DNA from 2 places in the Streptomyces sp. NPDC050416 genome. Region 1 is predicted to be linked to the other one. Evidence: riboswitches for the same ligand, from Rfam matches in the RefSeq annotation. Region 1 holds a riboswitch; the other holds the start of a gene.
The links. Region 1 has a riboswitch for cyclic di-AMP ahead of ACIBL4_RS08665 (transglycosylase SLT domain-containing protein). Riboswitches for the same ligand answer to the same signal wherever they lie in the genome.
Positions count from the first base shown of each region.

Region 2: it holds a riboswitch for cyclic di-AMP, as region 1 does, so the genes downstream of both, ACIBL4_RS34405 (M23 family metallopeptidase) here and ACIBL4_RS08665 (transglycosylase SLT domain-containing protein) in region 1, are expected to answer to the same signal.

Region 1 covers NZ_JBITII010000002.1:770,450-778,206, forward strand. Annotated here, with positions in the region: gene ACIBL4_RS08655 (outer membrane lipoprotein carrier protein LolA) at 1-535, opposite strand, end outside; gene ACIBL4_RS08660 (polyprenyl synthetase family protein) at 766-1,776, opposite strand; cyclic di-AMP (ydaO/yuaA leader) riboswitch at 2,285-2,458, shown strand; gene ACIBL4_RS08665 (transglycosylase SLT domain-containing protein) at 2,462-3,241, shown strand; gene ACIBL4_RS08670 (HAD family hydrolase) at 3,205-4,053, opposite strand; gene ACIBL4_RS08675 (GNAT family N-acetyltransferase) at 4,245-5,309, shown strand; gene ACIBL4_RS08680 (glycosyltransferase) at 5,342-6,655, shown strand; gene ACIBL4_RS08685 (polysaccharide deacetylase family protein) at 6,799-7,554, shown strand; gene ACIBL4_RS08690 (glycosyl hydrolase) at 7,567-7,757, opposite strand, start outside.
Region 2 covers NZ_JBITII010000014.1:20,669-28,425, forward strand. Annotated here, with positions in the region: gene trmB (tRNA (guanosine(46)-N7)-methyltransferase TrmB) at 1-37, shown strand, start outside; gene ACIBL4_RS34395 (PrsW family intramembrane metalloprotease) at 113-1,516, shown strand; gene ACIBL4_RS34400 (aldo/keto reductase) at 1,550-2,494, opposite strand; gene ACIBL4_RS34405 (M23 family metallopeptidase) at 2,603-3,634, opposite strand; cyclic di-AMP (ydaO/yuaA leader) riboswitch at 3,646-3,802, opposite strand; tRNA gene ACIBL4_RS34410 (tRNA-Met) at 4,102-4,175, opposite strand; gene ACIBL4_RS34415 (dihydrofolate reductase family protein) at 4,333-5,493, opposite strand; gene ACIBL4_RS34420 (MarR family winged helix-turn-helix transcriptional regulator) at 5,599-6,114, shown strand; gene ribA (GTP cyclohydrolase II) at 6,281-6,922, shown strand; gene ACIBL4_RS34430 (MarR family winged helix-turn-helix transcriptional regulator) at 7,022-7,600, shown strand; gene ACIBL4_RS34435 (SpoIIE family protein phosphatase) at 7,669-7,757, opposite strand, start outside.

The DNA.
Region 1 (7,757 bases):
GCTCCGGGCTGTCGGAGGCGGTGCCGTGGTAGACCTCGTTCGACTTGCTGTCGTAGCCCCAGACGTCCTTGCCGTTGTGGACGATGCTGTACTCGGCGGCGTTCTCCAGCAGCGACAGCTTCTGCTTGTCCGGGCCGTCGGCCGCGACACGCAGGGTGTGCGTGCCGGAGGCCAGTTCCGTGAGCTTGGCCGTCGGGTCGGCGGAGGAGCCGCCCTGGCCCCGGCTCGCGGCACCGGACATCAGGCTGCTCTCCAGCCCGCCGAGGTCCGGCAGGCCGAGGTCCGTGCTGATCTTCACCGTGCCGGACAGCTGCTGGATGTCCGACTGGGCGATCTTCTCGATGAGCTGCTGTGCGGTGATCTTCGGGAGGTCGGGGTCACCGGAATCGGCGAGTGCGGGGACCAGCCCGATCGTCGCGGCCGCCACCCCCACCACCGTGACCGGGACGACGTACCGCGCGGCTTTGCGCCGCCCGGAGCGCTGCTCGTCGGCCTCCCCGGCGGTCGTGCTGTCGTCGGATGCGTACGGTGCCATGTGTGCCCTACCTCCGTGATCGGCGGCGGCTGTCCGTGTCGTGCACGCACTCGTCCCTGAGCCGCCATTCTCACCCGAACTGGTGAGGAGTGGTGCTTTCCGTGGTGACCATCTGACCAAATCGGCCGGCGAGATACGTCAGACCCCGGGCTCAACTCCACGTACTGCTGCGGTATGACACGAGAGGGCCGCATCTCCCCCGACCCGTAGGGGTCGTGGGGGAAAACGCGCTAACCGGCCCGGTGCACCACCGCGTCGGACAGCTCCACCAGCGCCGTCTTCGCGGTGCAGTCGGGCAGCGGCGCCAGCGCCGAGCGGGCGTCCTGGGCGTAGCGGACGGTGTCCCGCCGGGCCTGTTCCAGCGCCGGGTGGGCCCGCAGCAGGCGCAGGGCCTCGGCGTGCCGGTCGTCGTCGGTGAGGTCGGAGTCCAGCAGCTCGCACAGGGCGATGTCCTCCGCGAGTCCGAGCCGGGCCGCGCGCTCGCGCAGCCGCAGCACGGGGAGCGTGGGGATGCCCTCGCGCAGGTCGGTGCCGGGCGTCTTGCCGGACTCGTGGGAGTCGGAGGCGATGTCCAGGACGTCGTCCGCGAGCTGGAAGGCGACACCGAGCCGCTCGCCGTACTGGGTCAGCACGTCCACGACCGTGTCGTCGGCGCCGGACATCATCGCCCCGAACCGGCACGACACCGCCACCAGCGAGCCGGTCTTGCCGCCCAGCACGTCCAGGTAGTGCTCGACCGGGTCGCGGCCGTCCTGCGGTCCGGCCGTCTCCAGGATCTGCCCGGTCACCAGCCGCTCGAACGCCTCGGCCTGCACCCGCACCGCCTCCGGGCCGAGGTCGGCCAGGATGTGCGAGGCGCGGGCGAAGAGGAAGTCTCCGGTGAGGACCGCGACGGAGTTGCCCCAGCGGGCGTTCGCGCTCGCCACCCCGCGCCGCACCGTGGCCTCGTCCATCACGTCGTCGTGGTACAGCGTGGCGAGGTGGGTCAGCTCCACGACGACGGCCGAGGGCACGATCCCGGGCGCGTACCGGTCGCCGAACTGGGCGGCGAGCATCACGAGCAGCGGACGGAACCGCTTGCCACCGGCCCGGACCAGGTGCTGGGCGGCCTCCGTGATGAAGGGCACCTCACTCTTGGTGGCCTCGAGCAAGCCTTCCTCGACAGCCGCCATCCCGGCCTGGACATCGGCCTCCAGAGCCTGGTCCCGCACGCTCAGCCCGAACGGCCCGACGTCGGTCACGAGGGGTCTCCTGTCTGCTGGTGTCTGCCGGTGATTACGCGGTTTGTCGATAGGTCGCTGCCATCACTCGAGTCAGCGTATCCGGTCACGTTTCGATCACCGCCAGCGCCCAGGGTTACAGGCCGGGTGGTATCCGATCAGGACCGCAATGTTTTCGATCAGCTCATAAGAGCAGACATTTATCGACTTACCCGTCAATAGCGAGCTATGCACGATTTGCGGCGTTGGATAAGCGAATTCCCCTAAGTGCAAATCGCCCCACGGACTCGTGATCAGTGAGTTGAGTCACGTTATCCCCTGTGACATCCCACTCCGGCACCGACCCGTACCTCCTTCCGCCGCACGCAAGTTGAGCCTTGGCTTCAGCAAAGGATCAAGTGCCCCATACGCCCCTGACCAAGGTCAATCGCTCGATATGTGACTCCGGTGCTTGTTCCCGACATGTGCTCTCGCATACGTTCCGGGCCTGTCCGGCGGATCGCCGAATCCTGCCACCGCCCGGACACCCCACACGAACCCACTCACTCACGCAGGGCAGGAGCGGGGGACCCAGGTAAGTCGCCGGTCCGCGCAGCGGAACGGCTCGGGGTGAAGCCGCGTACGGCACACAGCGCCGTAGGCGGCCGGGCACCTCCCGGCCCGAACCCGACAGCTCACCTCGCAGGCGCCGGAGAGGAACATCCCCATGCCCCGAGGCAAGCACCGTCGTCCCAGAACCAGTCAGTTCACCCGTCGCGTCATGGCCGCCGGCACCGGCGGAGCGGCGCTCGTCCTGCCGCTGATCGGCGCGACGCAGGCCAGCGCCGCCCAGCCGGCCCAGAGCGCACCCACCGTCGCGCAGTCCGTGCCGCAGGCGGCCAAGACCGCCAAGTCCCTCACGTACACCGTCGCCAAGGGCGACTCGCTCGCCCGCATCGCGGACAAGTACGACGTGTCGGGCGGCTGGAAGCAGCTCTACAAGGACAACCGCGCCGCGGTCGGCGACAACCCGCAGCTGATCCACCCGGGTCTGAAGCTCACGGTGAAGACGGCCAAGGCGGACGCCGGGAAGAAGACGGCGACCAAGTCCTCCGCCCCCGCCAAGCCGGCCGCGAAGCCCGCCGGTGGCGTCGCCCAGGCCACCCAGGCCTCCGCGAAGACCTACGCGAACAACCTGGACGGCTGGATCCGCGAGGCGCTGGACATCATGGCGCAGAAGGGGATCCCGGGTTCGTACGACGGCATCTACCGCAACGTCATGCGCGAGTCGTCCGGCAACCCCCAGGCGATCAACAACTGGGACTCGAACGCCGCCAAGGGCACGCCGTCCAAGGGTCTGCTCCAGACCATCGACCCGACCTTCCAGGCCTACCACGTGGACGGCACGTCGTGGGACCCGTACGACCCGGTCGCCAACATCACGGCGGCCTGCAACTACGCGGCGGCGCGCTACGGCTCGATCGACAACGTCAACGGCCCGTACTGATCCGTCCCGCCCAGCAGCCGTTCGAGGACGACGGCGATGCCGTCGTCCTCGTTCGACAGGGTGACCTCGTCGGCCACGGCCTTGAGCTCGGGATGGGCGTTGGCCATGGCGACGCCGTGGGCGGCCCAGTCGAACATCGGGATGTCGTTGGGCATGTCACCGAAGGCGAGGGTGTCCGCCGGCCGCAGCCCCAGGTGCTCGGCGGCCAGCGCCAGGCCGGTGGCCTTGGTGATGCCGCACGGCTGGAGCTCGACCGTGCCGGGCCCCGACATCGTCACCGTCGCCAGTGAACCGACCACCGAGCGGGCCGTCGCCGCCAACTCGTCGTCCGACAGGTGGGGATGGCGCAGCAGCACCTTGCTGATGGGCTCGCCCCACAGGTCGTCGCGCCGGTCGACCCGCACCGCCGGCAGGGTCGGGTGCGGCATCAGGTAACCCGGCTCGATGAGCGTGAGGCCGTCGACCCCGTCCTGGTCGACCGCGGCGTACACCTGTCCCACCTCGGCCTCGATCTTCCCGAGGGCGGTCTCCGCCAGCTCCCGGTCCAGCGTGATGGACCACAGCAGCCGGTCCGCGCCGGCGTCGTACACCTGCGCGCCCTGTCCGCACACCGCGAGCCCCGTACAGCCGAGGTCGTCCAGGAGCGGCCGCACTCTCGGCGCCGGCCGGCCCGTCACCACGAGGTGCCGGGCACCGGCGTCCACCACCCGCGTGAGCGCGGCGAGGGACCGGTCGGACAGGGTGTCGTCGCCGCGCAGCAGCGTCCCGTCCAGGTCGGTGGCGATGAGTGAATACGCGAGGGGTGCGGCCATGATCAGAGAATACGGACAACGCGCCCCTTCGTTTCATCGCACGGCGCACGCCGATTGCCCGGTTGAAGGCCTCTGCACCAGTTGGCAACAACATGGTCCGCTACCTACCGTCGAGGCCGTCTCGGGCGGTACCTTCCAAGTGTCCAGGGGGACTTGATCGGGGGGTCGGGTTGAGCAGTGGGCGTGTTCGTGTGGGTGTGCCCGGGGAGCTCGGCGAGGGGGAGAAGGAGCGCTGGCGCGCGCTGCGCGCGGCGTCGGAGACACCGCGCAACCCCTTCATGGAACCGGAGTTCACCGAAGCCGTCGGCCTGGTGAAGCCGCAGGCGCGGGTAGCGGTGGTGTACGAGGGGCTGGAGCCGGCCGGCTTCCTGCCCCATGAACGGGGCCCGTTGGGGCAAGGACGGGCGATCGGCCTGGGCGTCTCGGACGCGCAGGGCGCGATCCTGCGGCCCGGCCTGCGTCTGGACACAGGCGAACTGCTGCGGGCCTGCTCGCTGTCGAGCTTCGCCTTCGACAACCTGGAGGCCGAGCAGCGGCTGTTCGTCCGGTACGCGGCCGAGGAGCACGCCACCTACGTCATCGACGTGGAGAAGGGCTACGAGACGTACGAGTCGGTGCTGCGCGCCCAGTCGCCTAAGTTCCTGAAGACCACCCTGGCCAAGGAGCGCAGGCTGGGCCGGCAGGTCGGCGAGCTGCGGTTCGTCTTCGACGAACGCGAGCCGGCCGCGCTGCGCACGCTCATGGAGTGGAAGTCGGCGCAGTACCGCAGGACGGGCCGCCGGGACCGGTTCGCCCGGGAGTGGATCACCCGGCTCGTGGGGCGGCTGGCCGAGACCCGGGCGCCCGAGTGCAGCGGCACGCTGTCCGTGCTGTACGCCGGCCGGCGCCCGCTGGCCGCGCACTTCGGACTGCGCTCGGCATCGGTCCTGGCCTGCTGGTTCCCGGCCTACGACCCGGAGTTCGCGAAGTACTCGCCGGGTCTGGTGCTGCACCTGCGCATGGCCGAGGCGGCGGCCGCCGAAGGCATCGGCATGCTCGACCTGGGACGGGGCGCGGCCGAGTACAAGGACGCGCTGAAGACGGGCGAACTGCCCGTGTACGAGGGTGCGGTGACGCGACCGGGGGCGGGCGCGGCACTGCACTGGCTGAGCCGCGAGCCGGCGCGCCGCGCGCACAGCTTCGTCCGCGGCAGGCCACGGCTCGCGGCGCTGGCCGCGCGGACCCTGAAGGGCGCGGCCCGGCTGCGCCGTACCTGACGACGATCCTGACGACGAGGGGGGAGGGGCCCATGGCCCGTTCGGGACATGCGCAGGAGGAGATACGGCGGTTCCTGGACATCGAGGCGGTACAGGTCGCCGAGCTGGACCTCGACGGTGACGAGGCGGTGCTCAGACCGGGCCCGGGGAGCCCGCCGGTGACGCACGGCGAGGTGTTCGTGCTGGTCAGACGGGTCGGGCGGCCCGTGGGGACGCTGCTCGGGCGGGTGCCGGAGGGGGCGGACCCGAGGGCGGTGCTCGCGGAGCGGGCGAAGGTCTTGCTCGCAGAGCGGGTGAAGACCGTGCTCGCGGAGCCGGAGAAGGCGCGGCAGGCTCCTGAGGCCGGTGAGCTGCCGTACACGAGTGTCGTCGTCGCCACCCGGGAGCGGGCCGGGCAGCTGGCCCGGGCGCTGGACTCGCTGCTGGCGCAGGACCATCCGCGGTTCGAGATCGTCGTCGTGGACAACGCTCCGGTGACGAGCGAGACGCGGGAGCTCATCGAGCGGAAGTACGCCGAGCGCGTGCGGTACGTCTGCGAGCGGGTGCCCGGCCTCGCGGTCGCGCACAACACGGGTCTCGCGGCCGCGCGCGGCGAGGTCGTCGCCTTCACGGACGACGACGTGGTCGCCGATCCACGCTGGCTGACCGAACTGACCGCGCCCTTCGCCGCCGACCCCGGACTGGGGTGCGGCACCGGGCTGATCCTGCCCGCGCGGCTGACCACCCCGGCCCAGGTGCTGCTGGAGAGCCACGGCGGCTTCGCGAAAGGCTTCACTCCAAGGACGTACGACCCGGCGCGGCCACCGGGTGACGAGCCGCTGTTCCCGTTCACGGCGGGGCGGTTCGGCTCCGGTGCGAACATGGCCTTCCGGACGGCCGTCCTGCGTTCCGTCGGCGGTTTCGACCCGGCCACCGGTGCCGGCACGGCCGCCCGGGGCGGCGACGACCTCTACGGCTTCGTCCGCGTCCTCGCCGAAGGCCACCGGCTGCGCTACACCCCGTCCGCACTGGTGTGGCACCACCACCGGGAGACCTGGCAGGACTTGGAGTCGCAGGCGTACGGCTACGGTGCCGGGCTCACCGCGTATCTCACCGCGGTGCTCGTGAACCGCCCCGCGCTGCTGCCCTCGTTCCTCGCGAGACTGCCCCGGGGCCTCGCCCACGCCCGCGCGCTGACCGCCGTACGCGAGACGGAGGGCGGCGGGGCGCCGGGCGACCACGACACGCGGACGCATCCCTGGCCGCGGCGGCTGTCGCGGTTGCAGCGCCGGGGGATGGTGTACGGGCCTGTCGGCTATCTGCGCGCGCGGCGGGCGCTGCGGGCGCGTGGTGAGGGGGCGAGATGAGGACGTCGGCACGTACGCGGGACGAGGGCCAGGGAGATGGCAGAGGCCGGACGGAGCGGGGTGCGCAGAAGGGTGAGGGGCCGATATCGGCACCGGGTGCGGCCGGCTCCCCGGCCGTCCCGGTCTTCCTGTACCACTCCGTGATGGACGATCCGCCTGCCTGGATCGCCGAGTTCACGGTCACGCCGAAGCAGTTCGCCGCGCATCTCGACGCCGTGGTCCGCAGCGGCCGCACCCCCGTCACGATCAGCGCGGTCGCCGACCATCTGGCCGGGCGTGCGCCCCTGCCGCCCCGGCCCGTGCTGCTCACCTTCGACGACGGCTTCGCCGATCTGCCCGGCCCCACCGCCGAGGCGCTGGCCGAGCGGGCGCTGCCCGCCACCGCCTATCTCACCACCGGCGCCATCGCCCCGGGCGGCCGCAGTCTGCTGCCGCCCGCGCCGATGATGACCCTGGACCGGGCGGCGGAGCTGGAACGTTACGGCATGGAGATCGGCAGCCACACGGTCACGCACGCGCAGCTCGACACCCTGTCCCGCGAGCACCTGGCGTACGAACTGCGCTCGTCGAAGGCCGTGCTGGAGGACGCCCTCGGGCACGAGATCCGCCACCTCGCCTATCCGCACGGCTACAACAGCCCGCGTGTGCGGGCGATGTCGGCCCGGGCCGGCTACGAGACGGCGACCGCCGTGCGGCACGCGCTCAGCTCCGACCGCGACGAGCGCTACCGCATCGCCCGGCTCATCGTCCGGCGCACCCACACCGTCGCCGACGTCGAGGCCTGGCTGGCGGGTGCGGGCGCCCGGGTCGCGCCCTACCGGGACGGGCCGAAGACGATCGCGTGGCGGTGGTACCGGCGGGCCCGCGCGGTGCTGCACGGGCCCGAGTTCGCGGGCTGATCCCTGCCCGGGTTACTTGAGCGGCTGGTTGAAGTAGGGGTCGGCGACCGCCTCGCGCAGGCTGTCCCAGGCCGCGTCGTTCGCCAGGGCCAGGTCGCAGTGCGGTCCGGGGTCGCGGTAGTTCCACTGGAGGGCCGCCTTCACGCCGTCCAGGCCCTTCAGCACCCCGGGCACCTGCACGTACCACTCGGCCTGCCGCTGCG
Region 2 (7,757 bases), on a different contig from region 1:
CGTACAGCACGTGGACCAACCCCCCGCCGGCGCCTGACCGCACTCCCACCGGACCCGCACCCGTATCCCTCCCGCCTGCGGACAGCGCCCATCCGTCGTTAGGGTCAATGCCGTGGCCACCTGCCCCCCACACACCTCGTATCCCAGCGTTCCCCCCAGCGGCCCCACCACCGGTGGGCCCTTCACCGGCGCACCCGCCGCCGCACCCCTGCGGCACGCCCACTGGTGGCAGCGCACATGGGTGCGCTACGGCGCGCTGACCACGCTGCTCGCGATATCCGGCCTCGTCATCCTCGCCCTGGTCCGCGAAGAGACCGGCACGGAAGGGTTCCTGGTCGGGCTGGGGCTGGCCACGCTCCCGGTGCCCCTGCTCATAGCCTCGTTCCGCTGGCTGGACCGGGTCGAACCGGGCCCCTGGCGGAACCTGCTGTTCTGCTTCGCCTGGGGCGCCTGCGCGGCGGCGCTGATAGCGATCGTCGCCAACAGCTTCGCGACCCGGTGGATAGCGACGGCCACGGCGGATCCCTCCAGCGCGGACACACTCGGCGCGACCGTCATAGCGCCGGTGGTCGAGGAGATCGCCAAGGCGGCGGCCGTCTTACTGGTCTTCCTCTTCCGCCGCCGCGACTTCACCGGCATCCTCGACGGAGTCGTCACAGCCGGCGTCACCGCCACCGGCTTCGCGTTCACGGAGAACATCCTCTACCTGGGCACCGCCTTCGGCACCGACCAGCTCACCGGCGGCACCGGCATCGCCTCCGTCACGGCGGCGACCTTCTTCGTGCGCATCATCATGTCGCCGTTCGCGCACCCGCTCTTCACCGTCCTCACCGGCATCGGCTTCGGCGTCTCCGCGCTCGCGGCGGACCGCCAGCACATCCGCCGCGTCGCCTTCCCGCTCTCGGGGCTGCTGCTCGCGATGGGCATGCACGCGACGTGGAACGGCTCGTCCTCGTTCGGCGAGTACGGGTTCTTCGCCGTGTACGCGGCGTTCATGGTGCCCATCTTCGGGCTGCTGACGTGGCTGGTGATCTGGACCCGGCAGCGGGAGCTGAGGACCGTACGGGCGGAGCTGCCCGCCTACGCCGTGGCCGGGTGGCTGTCCCCGGTCGAGCCGTACGCCCTCGGCTCCATGCGGGCCCGGCGGATCGCCCGCCAGTACGCCCGCCGCCACGCGGGCCGGGCGGCGGCACGGGAGGTCGCGCGCTACGAGGCGTACGCGACGTCCCTGGCGTTCCTGCGGCACCGGGGCCGGCGCGGCCGCGCCGGTGCCGACTTCGTCGTACGGGAACGGGAACTGCTGGACGAACTGTGGCGCCGCCGCGAGACGGCCCGTCCCGCGCTGGACTACGCCGCGCGCATCACGGCCCCTCCGGTACCGGTGGCGGCCCCGCCGTGGCCGGTGCACGGGGCGTACGGGTACGGCCCTACGACGACCCCGACACAGGCGCCGACGCCGACGCCGTATCCCGCGTACGAGACGCCGTACCCCGCGTACAACCCCTACCGGTCCTAGCCGACCCCCCAATCGGCCACCGGTCGGAACCGCTCAGGCCGAAGCCTCCGTGAGCCGCCCGGCCTCCGCCTCCGTCAGCGTCAGCTCCCCGACCCCGATCAGCGCGGGCAGCTGCTCCACCGTCCGCGCGGAGGCGATCGGCGCCACCACGGTCGGCTGGGCCGCCAGCCAGGCGAGGGCGACCGTGGCGACGGGGACGTCATGGGCCGCGGCGATCTCGTCGAGGGCGTCGAGGACCCGGCGGCCCCGCTCGGTCTGAAGGTGCTGGGCGGCACCGCCCGCCCGCGCGCTGTCGACGCTCGTACCGGGCCGGTACTTGCCGGTCAGGAAGCCCGACGCGAGCGCGTAGTACGGGACGGCCGCCAGGCCGGTCCGCGCGGCGAGGTCCTGGAGCTCGCCCTCGTAGGTGTCGCGGGAGACCAGGTTGTAGTGGGGCTGGAGGGCCACGTACCGGGCGAGTCCCTCGCGGTCGGAGAACTCCAGGGAGGCCCGCAGCCGCTCCGCGGAGATGTTCGAGGCGGCGATGTACCGCACCTTCCCGGTCGTCACGAGTTCGTCGAGCGCGCCGATGATCTCCTCCACCGGCACGTCGGGCTTGTCGTAGTGCGTGTAGTACAGGTCGATGTAGTCGGTGCCGAGGCGCCGCAGGGAGGCATCGGCGGCGGCCTTGATGTTGGCGGGGGACAGGCCCTGGAACTGGGGGTGCTGGCTGACCTTCGTGGCGACGACGACGTCCGCGCGGTTGCCCCGCGACGTCAGCCACTTGCCGAGGACGGTCTCGGACTCGCCGCCCTGGTTGCCGTCCGCCCACGCCGAGTAGACGTCGGCGGAGTCGACGAAGTTGCCGCCGGCGGCGGTGTACGCGTCGAGGACGGCGAACGACTGTGCCTCGTCCGCGGTCCAGCCGAAGACGTTGCCGCCGAGGGCGAGCGGGAAGACCTCGAGGTCGGAGGAGCCGAGCTTGCGAAGAGAAGTCATGCTCCGTGTCAACGGCCGTGCGGGGGAGGCCCATTCCACAGCGGACGCAAAACTCCCGTAAACGGCCCCGCACGAAACCCCGCACGAGACCGGAAACGCCGCCGTCGCTCAGACGTTCAGGCCCTTGCCCCGCAGCCACGCGAGCGGGTCGATGCCGTTGCTGGAGCCACCGGTGTGGACCTCGAGGTGCAGATGCGCCCCGGTGACGTTGCCGGTCGCGCCCACGCGGCCGATGACGTCGCCCGTGCTGACCTTCTGGCCGACGCTGACGCCGATGGACGACTGGTGCGCGTACCAGATCTCCGTGCCGTCATCGAGGGTCAGGACGGTCTTGTAGCCGTACGAGCCGTTCCAGCCCGCCTCGGTGATGGTGCCGCTGTGCACCGCCTTGATCGGCGTGCCCGTGGGGGCGGCGAAGTCGAGGCCGGTGTGGTAGCCGGAGGACCAGTAGGCGCCGGCCTGACCGAAGGTGGAGGTGATGGTGTACGCGGAGGTCGGCAGCGTGTACTGCTTGGCGAGGGCGGCGAGCCGCTCGGCCTCGGCCTTCTTCCGGGCCTCCTCCTCCGCCTTCTTCTTGGCTTCGGCGGCCTTGGCCTTGGCTTCCTGCTCGGCCTTGGTGGCGGCCTCCGCGGCCTCCTTGCGGGCGGCTTCGGCGGCGTCCTGCGCGGCCTTGGTCTCGATCTGTTCCTGCTGGTGCTCGACCTGCGCCATGATCCGGGCGCGCAGTGCCTCACCGGCGCCGGAGGTGCCCTGCTCGGTGTCGGCGGACGCCGTGGCGAGGTCGCTGAGCGGAGTGGCGGAGCCTTCGGGGGTGTCGTCGTCCGAGATGAGGGAACCCACCGAGGGAAGGTCCGGGACGGAGATCGACACCGGCGGCTTGCCGGTCTGGGCGCTGGCCATGCCGCCCGCGCCCACGGCGGCTATGACGCCGACGCCGAGGACGGTGGAGCTGCGCGCGAGGCCTCCGCCGCGCTGCTTGGTGACGCGATGCCGGCCACGGATGGGGCGGATGGACTCCGCGGTGGGGTTCCATTCCTGGAACGGGCCCTCGTCGGTGTGGTGACCGCCGTAGCCGAAGGTTTCGGTGTCGCGCTGGTTCGGCGCGGACGGGGCCGCGGGGGCAGGCCGGTTGGACGCCACGTGGGCGTACTCCTTTCCTTCCTTCTCGCCTACCGGGTTAGCTGACGGGTTCGGAGCAGGAAGGTCTCCTACGCGCGTATACCGGCCGTGCTTCCACGGCGGCATCCGCTCGATTCACCCCAAGTGGTGGTTCCCCGGTTCCCTTTCAGGATTCGGCGCGTGCGCACGGAGCCGCCTTCTGTGACGGCTGGGACGACCGCGCTGCGTTATCGAACGTTAATAGACGCGCGGTGGGTATTCCAGCGATTCCGCTTGATCATTAACCTTTTTCGCGCGGACCAACCTGCCATGACCGGCCTAAAACGGGCGAGTTGACCGCTGCGCAAGTGACTCACGGGTTTTGACGGTGTGTCAGTTGTGATGCGGAGCGGTGTGATTCACTCACCGACAGTGATGTCGGCAGTAATGGAGAACCCAGGAAACACCGAGGGCCGGAACCCTTTCGGATTCCGGCCCTCGGCCTTCAGTAGCGGGGACAGGATTTGAACCTGCGACCTCTGGGTTATGAGCCCAGCGAGCTACCGAGCTGCTCCACCCCGCGTCGTTGTGACTCCAGTGTACGCCATCCGCGGGACCACTCGCGCACACCCGGTACTCAGCGGCCCGGGTCGCCCGTCCGCGCTGTCGTAGCGGCCCTGGAGGCAGCGCGACCCGCGAGGCGGCCAGGCTGCAGGATCCGTGGGCCGATCGGCCCGAGCTCAGGGCGTCAGGTGGTGGTTCGGGGCCTTGGCGCGCTCCTCGTGCTCCGGGAGGACGAGGACCTCCACTCCCCCGGCCGCCAGCAGGCCGCTGCCGTCGGCGTCCGCCACGAAGGTGTCCGGCTCGCGCCAGGCCGTGACCACGCGTCGCACGCCCGCGTCGAGGATCAGCCGGGCGCAGGGTGCGGGGCGGGAGGCCCGGCGGGCGCAGGGCTCCAGGCTGCTGTAGACCGTCGCGCCGGCGAGCCTGGGGTCGGCCGGGTCGAGCTTGGCCAGGGCCGCCTCCTCGGCGTGCACGAGCGGGTCGCCGCCCTCGCGGGAGTGGCCGCGGGCCAGTTCGGTGCCGTCGGCCGCGACGACCACCGCGCCGACGCTGAACGCCGTGTCCGACGGCGGGCACTGCGCGGCCAGTTCGCAGGCCAGGGCCAGCCAGTGGTGGTCGGCGGCGACGGGGAGGGGGCCGGTGCCGGGAGCGGTCGGCTCGTAGCGCATGAGGACCACGTCCTCTATCCGCCGGGTCTCCAGCAGCCGGAGCCGGCCGGACTGGTAGCCGCCGGGTCCGAAGAGGCGGGGGGCCCCGGGGTCACCGACGAAGAGCGGGGCGAGGACCAGCTGGAGTTCGTCGGCGAGGCCCTGGGTGAGGAGCTGGGTGTGGATCAGGCCGCCGCCCTCGACCATGAGGCGCCGTACGCCCCGGACGTCGTGCAGGTGGGTGAGGAGCCGCCGCCAGTCGAGGTCGGCGCCGAGGGGGACGACGTCGGTGGCGTCGGCGGCATCGGTGCCATCGGCAGTGGCGAGGCCGAGGGCACGGGCGCGTTCGGCGCCCTGGTCGGTGGTGTAGAGGACCTTCTGGCCGCCGGTGTGCCAGAACTGTGCCGCCGGGTCGAGGTCGCCGGAGCCGCTGACCGTGACCTTGAGGGGGTACTCCGGCAGGCCGGCCGCCGTGCGGGCGGCGCGCCGCTCGGGTGAGTTGACCAGCAGGCGCGGGTTGTCGGCGCGGACGGTGCCGGCGCCGATCAGGATCGCGTCGACGGACGCCCGGACCTCGTCGACCCGGTCGAAGTCGGCCGGGCTGGACAGGAGCAGGCGTTCGGGGCCGGTGTCGTCCAGGTAGCCGTCGAGGGAGACGGCGGCGGACAGCAGGACGTACGGGTGGGGCATCGACGCTCCCGGCTCGTGGAAACTCGTGACGGACGGCGGACTGACGGGACGGCGGACTGACGGGACGGGCTTGGTTCAAGTTTGAAACAAACCTACACTGGGTGCATGACGACTCGCTGGCTCACCCCCAAGGAGCAACGCGCCTGGCGCGCGTACATCGCCGCCTCGCTGCTCCTGGAGGACGCGATCGACCGGCAGCTCCAGCAGGACGCCGGCATGCCGCACCTGTACTACTCCATCCTCTCGGTCCTGTCGGAGTCCCCGGAGCGGCGGCTGCGCATGACCGATCTCGCCGAGCGGCTGAAGATCACGCGCAGCCGGCTGACGTACGCGGTGACGCGGCTGGAGAAGGACGGCATGGTGCGGCGCGAGGCCTGCCGGTACGACAAGCGGGGCAGCATCGCGGCCTTGACGGACGACGGGTTCGCCGTACTGGACCGGGCAGCGCCCGGGCATGTCGAGACCGTGCGGAGCTTCCTGTTCGACCGGCTCAGCGAGGAGCAGGTGGAGCAACTGGAGGAGATCTCCACGGCGATCGCACAGGGGCTCCAGGAGGACGGGACGCGGCCGGCGTCGGACGACGTGCCGTGGCGACGGAGGTCCTCCACGGCCTGTTCGTGAGCCGCCTTTGGTGAGGCACGTCACAACACACCTCGATCTCACCGCCTTTCATTGCTTCAAATTTAAAGCAAGTGTAGGGTTCCGGACGTGGATCTGCTTCAAATCTGAAGCAGACTGCAAGCCGACGGCTGTGCAGCCGAACAGGAACGGAACCCGGAGGCCCCGCATGCCCGACACCCCCGCTGTCCTCGCCACCCCGCGCTCCCGCGTCCGGGTCCCGCTGCGCTTCCACGACGGCTACGAGGTCGACGCCGAGGTCGTCACCTTCCACGGCCTGGCCGACGGCCAGGAACACGTGGCCGTCGTCCTGGGCGAGCCCGGTCCGGTTCCGCTGGTGCGGCTGCACTCCGAGTGCCTGACCGGGGACGTGTTCGGCTCGGCCCGCTGCGACTGCGGCCCGCAGCTGCGCGAGGCCGTCGAGCGCATCGCCGAGCGCGGCGGCGTGCTCCTCTACCTCCGCCAGGAGGGCCGGGGCATCGGCCTCTACAACAAGCTCGACGCGTACGCCCTCCAGGACGAGGGCCTCGACACCTACGAGGCGAACGCGGCCCTGGGGCTGCCGGAGGACGCCCGCGACTACACGGCGGCGGCCCAGATGCTCCGGGCCCTGGGCGTCGGCGAGCTCGACCTGCTCTCCAACAACCCCGACAAGGCCGCCCAGCTGCGCGACCTGGGCGTGGCCGTCCGCGACCGCGTCCCCACGGGCGTCTTCACCACCGCGCACAACGTCCGGTACCTGCGCGCGAAGGTCCTCCAGACCCAGCACACGCTGCCGCTCGTCGCGCTGACGGGGCTCAGCGCGGGCTGAGCCTCCCGGCCCGGCCGGGTGCGTGAACGGGGCGGCTTGCCCCTCGGCTCATCGGGTACAGCCTTTGAAAGAGGGCGACCTCTGCAGTACCCGGAGCTTATGGAAAGTGACCGTTTCGTGACCGATCTCGGCGGCCCCGGCGACCCCCGGGCGAGGGGACCGGGCGATGGCCCGGAGGCCGTCGCGGCACAGATAGCCGATGCCGTGGAGAGCCTGACGGCCCTGTGGTCGGTCGCCGCCCAGGAGGCTGCACTGCGGCTGTCCCTGCACCAGCTGCGGGCGCTGCGCACCCTGGAGGCGGCGCCCGGCCTGAACCTGACGGCCCTGGCGGACCAGCTGGACATCGGCCTCCCCACCGCCAGCCGCCTCTGCGACCGCCTGGCGGCGGCCGGGCTCCTGGAACGCGCCCCGCACCCGGACACCCGACGCGAGGTGCAGCTGTGGCTCACCACGCACGGGCAGCACGTCCTGGGCGACGTCGCCGACCGCCGGACACGTGCCCTGACCACGGCGCTGGCGGCGATGGAACCGGCGGAACGGGTGGCGCTGAGCCGGGGCTTGCTGGGGTTCCTTGCGGCACGGGGCGCGGGGATCCCGCGCGTCGACGGGGCAGAGCGGGACGCCGGACCTGACGCGGCCGGCCCTCCTCCCGGGACCGACCCGCCCGGTGGGACGTAACGCCGTAACGCCCGTAGCGCCGTAAACAGGACGCCGTAGCGCCGCAAAAACAAGGGCAGGTCCGCCCCTCAACCCCCCGAGCCGTGACGGCTCCCGCCGCCCTCGCCCCCGCCCAGCACCGCCACACATGTGTCGTCCCGCACCGGGCGGGCCGCGC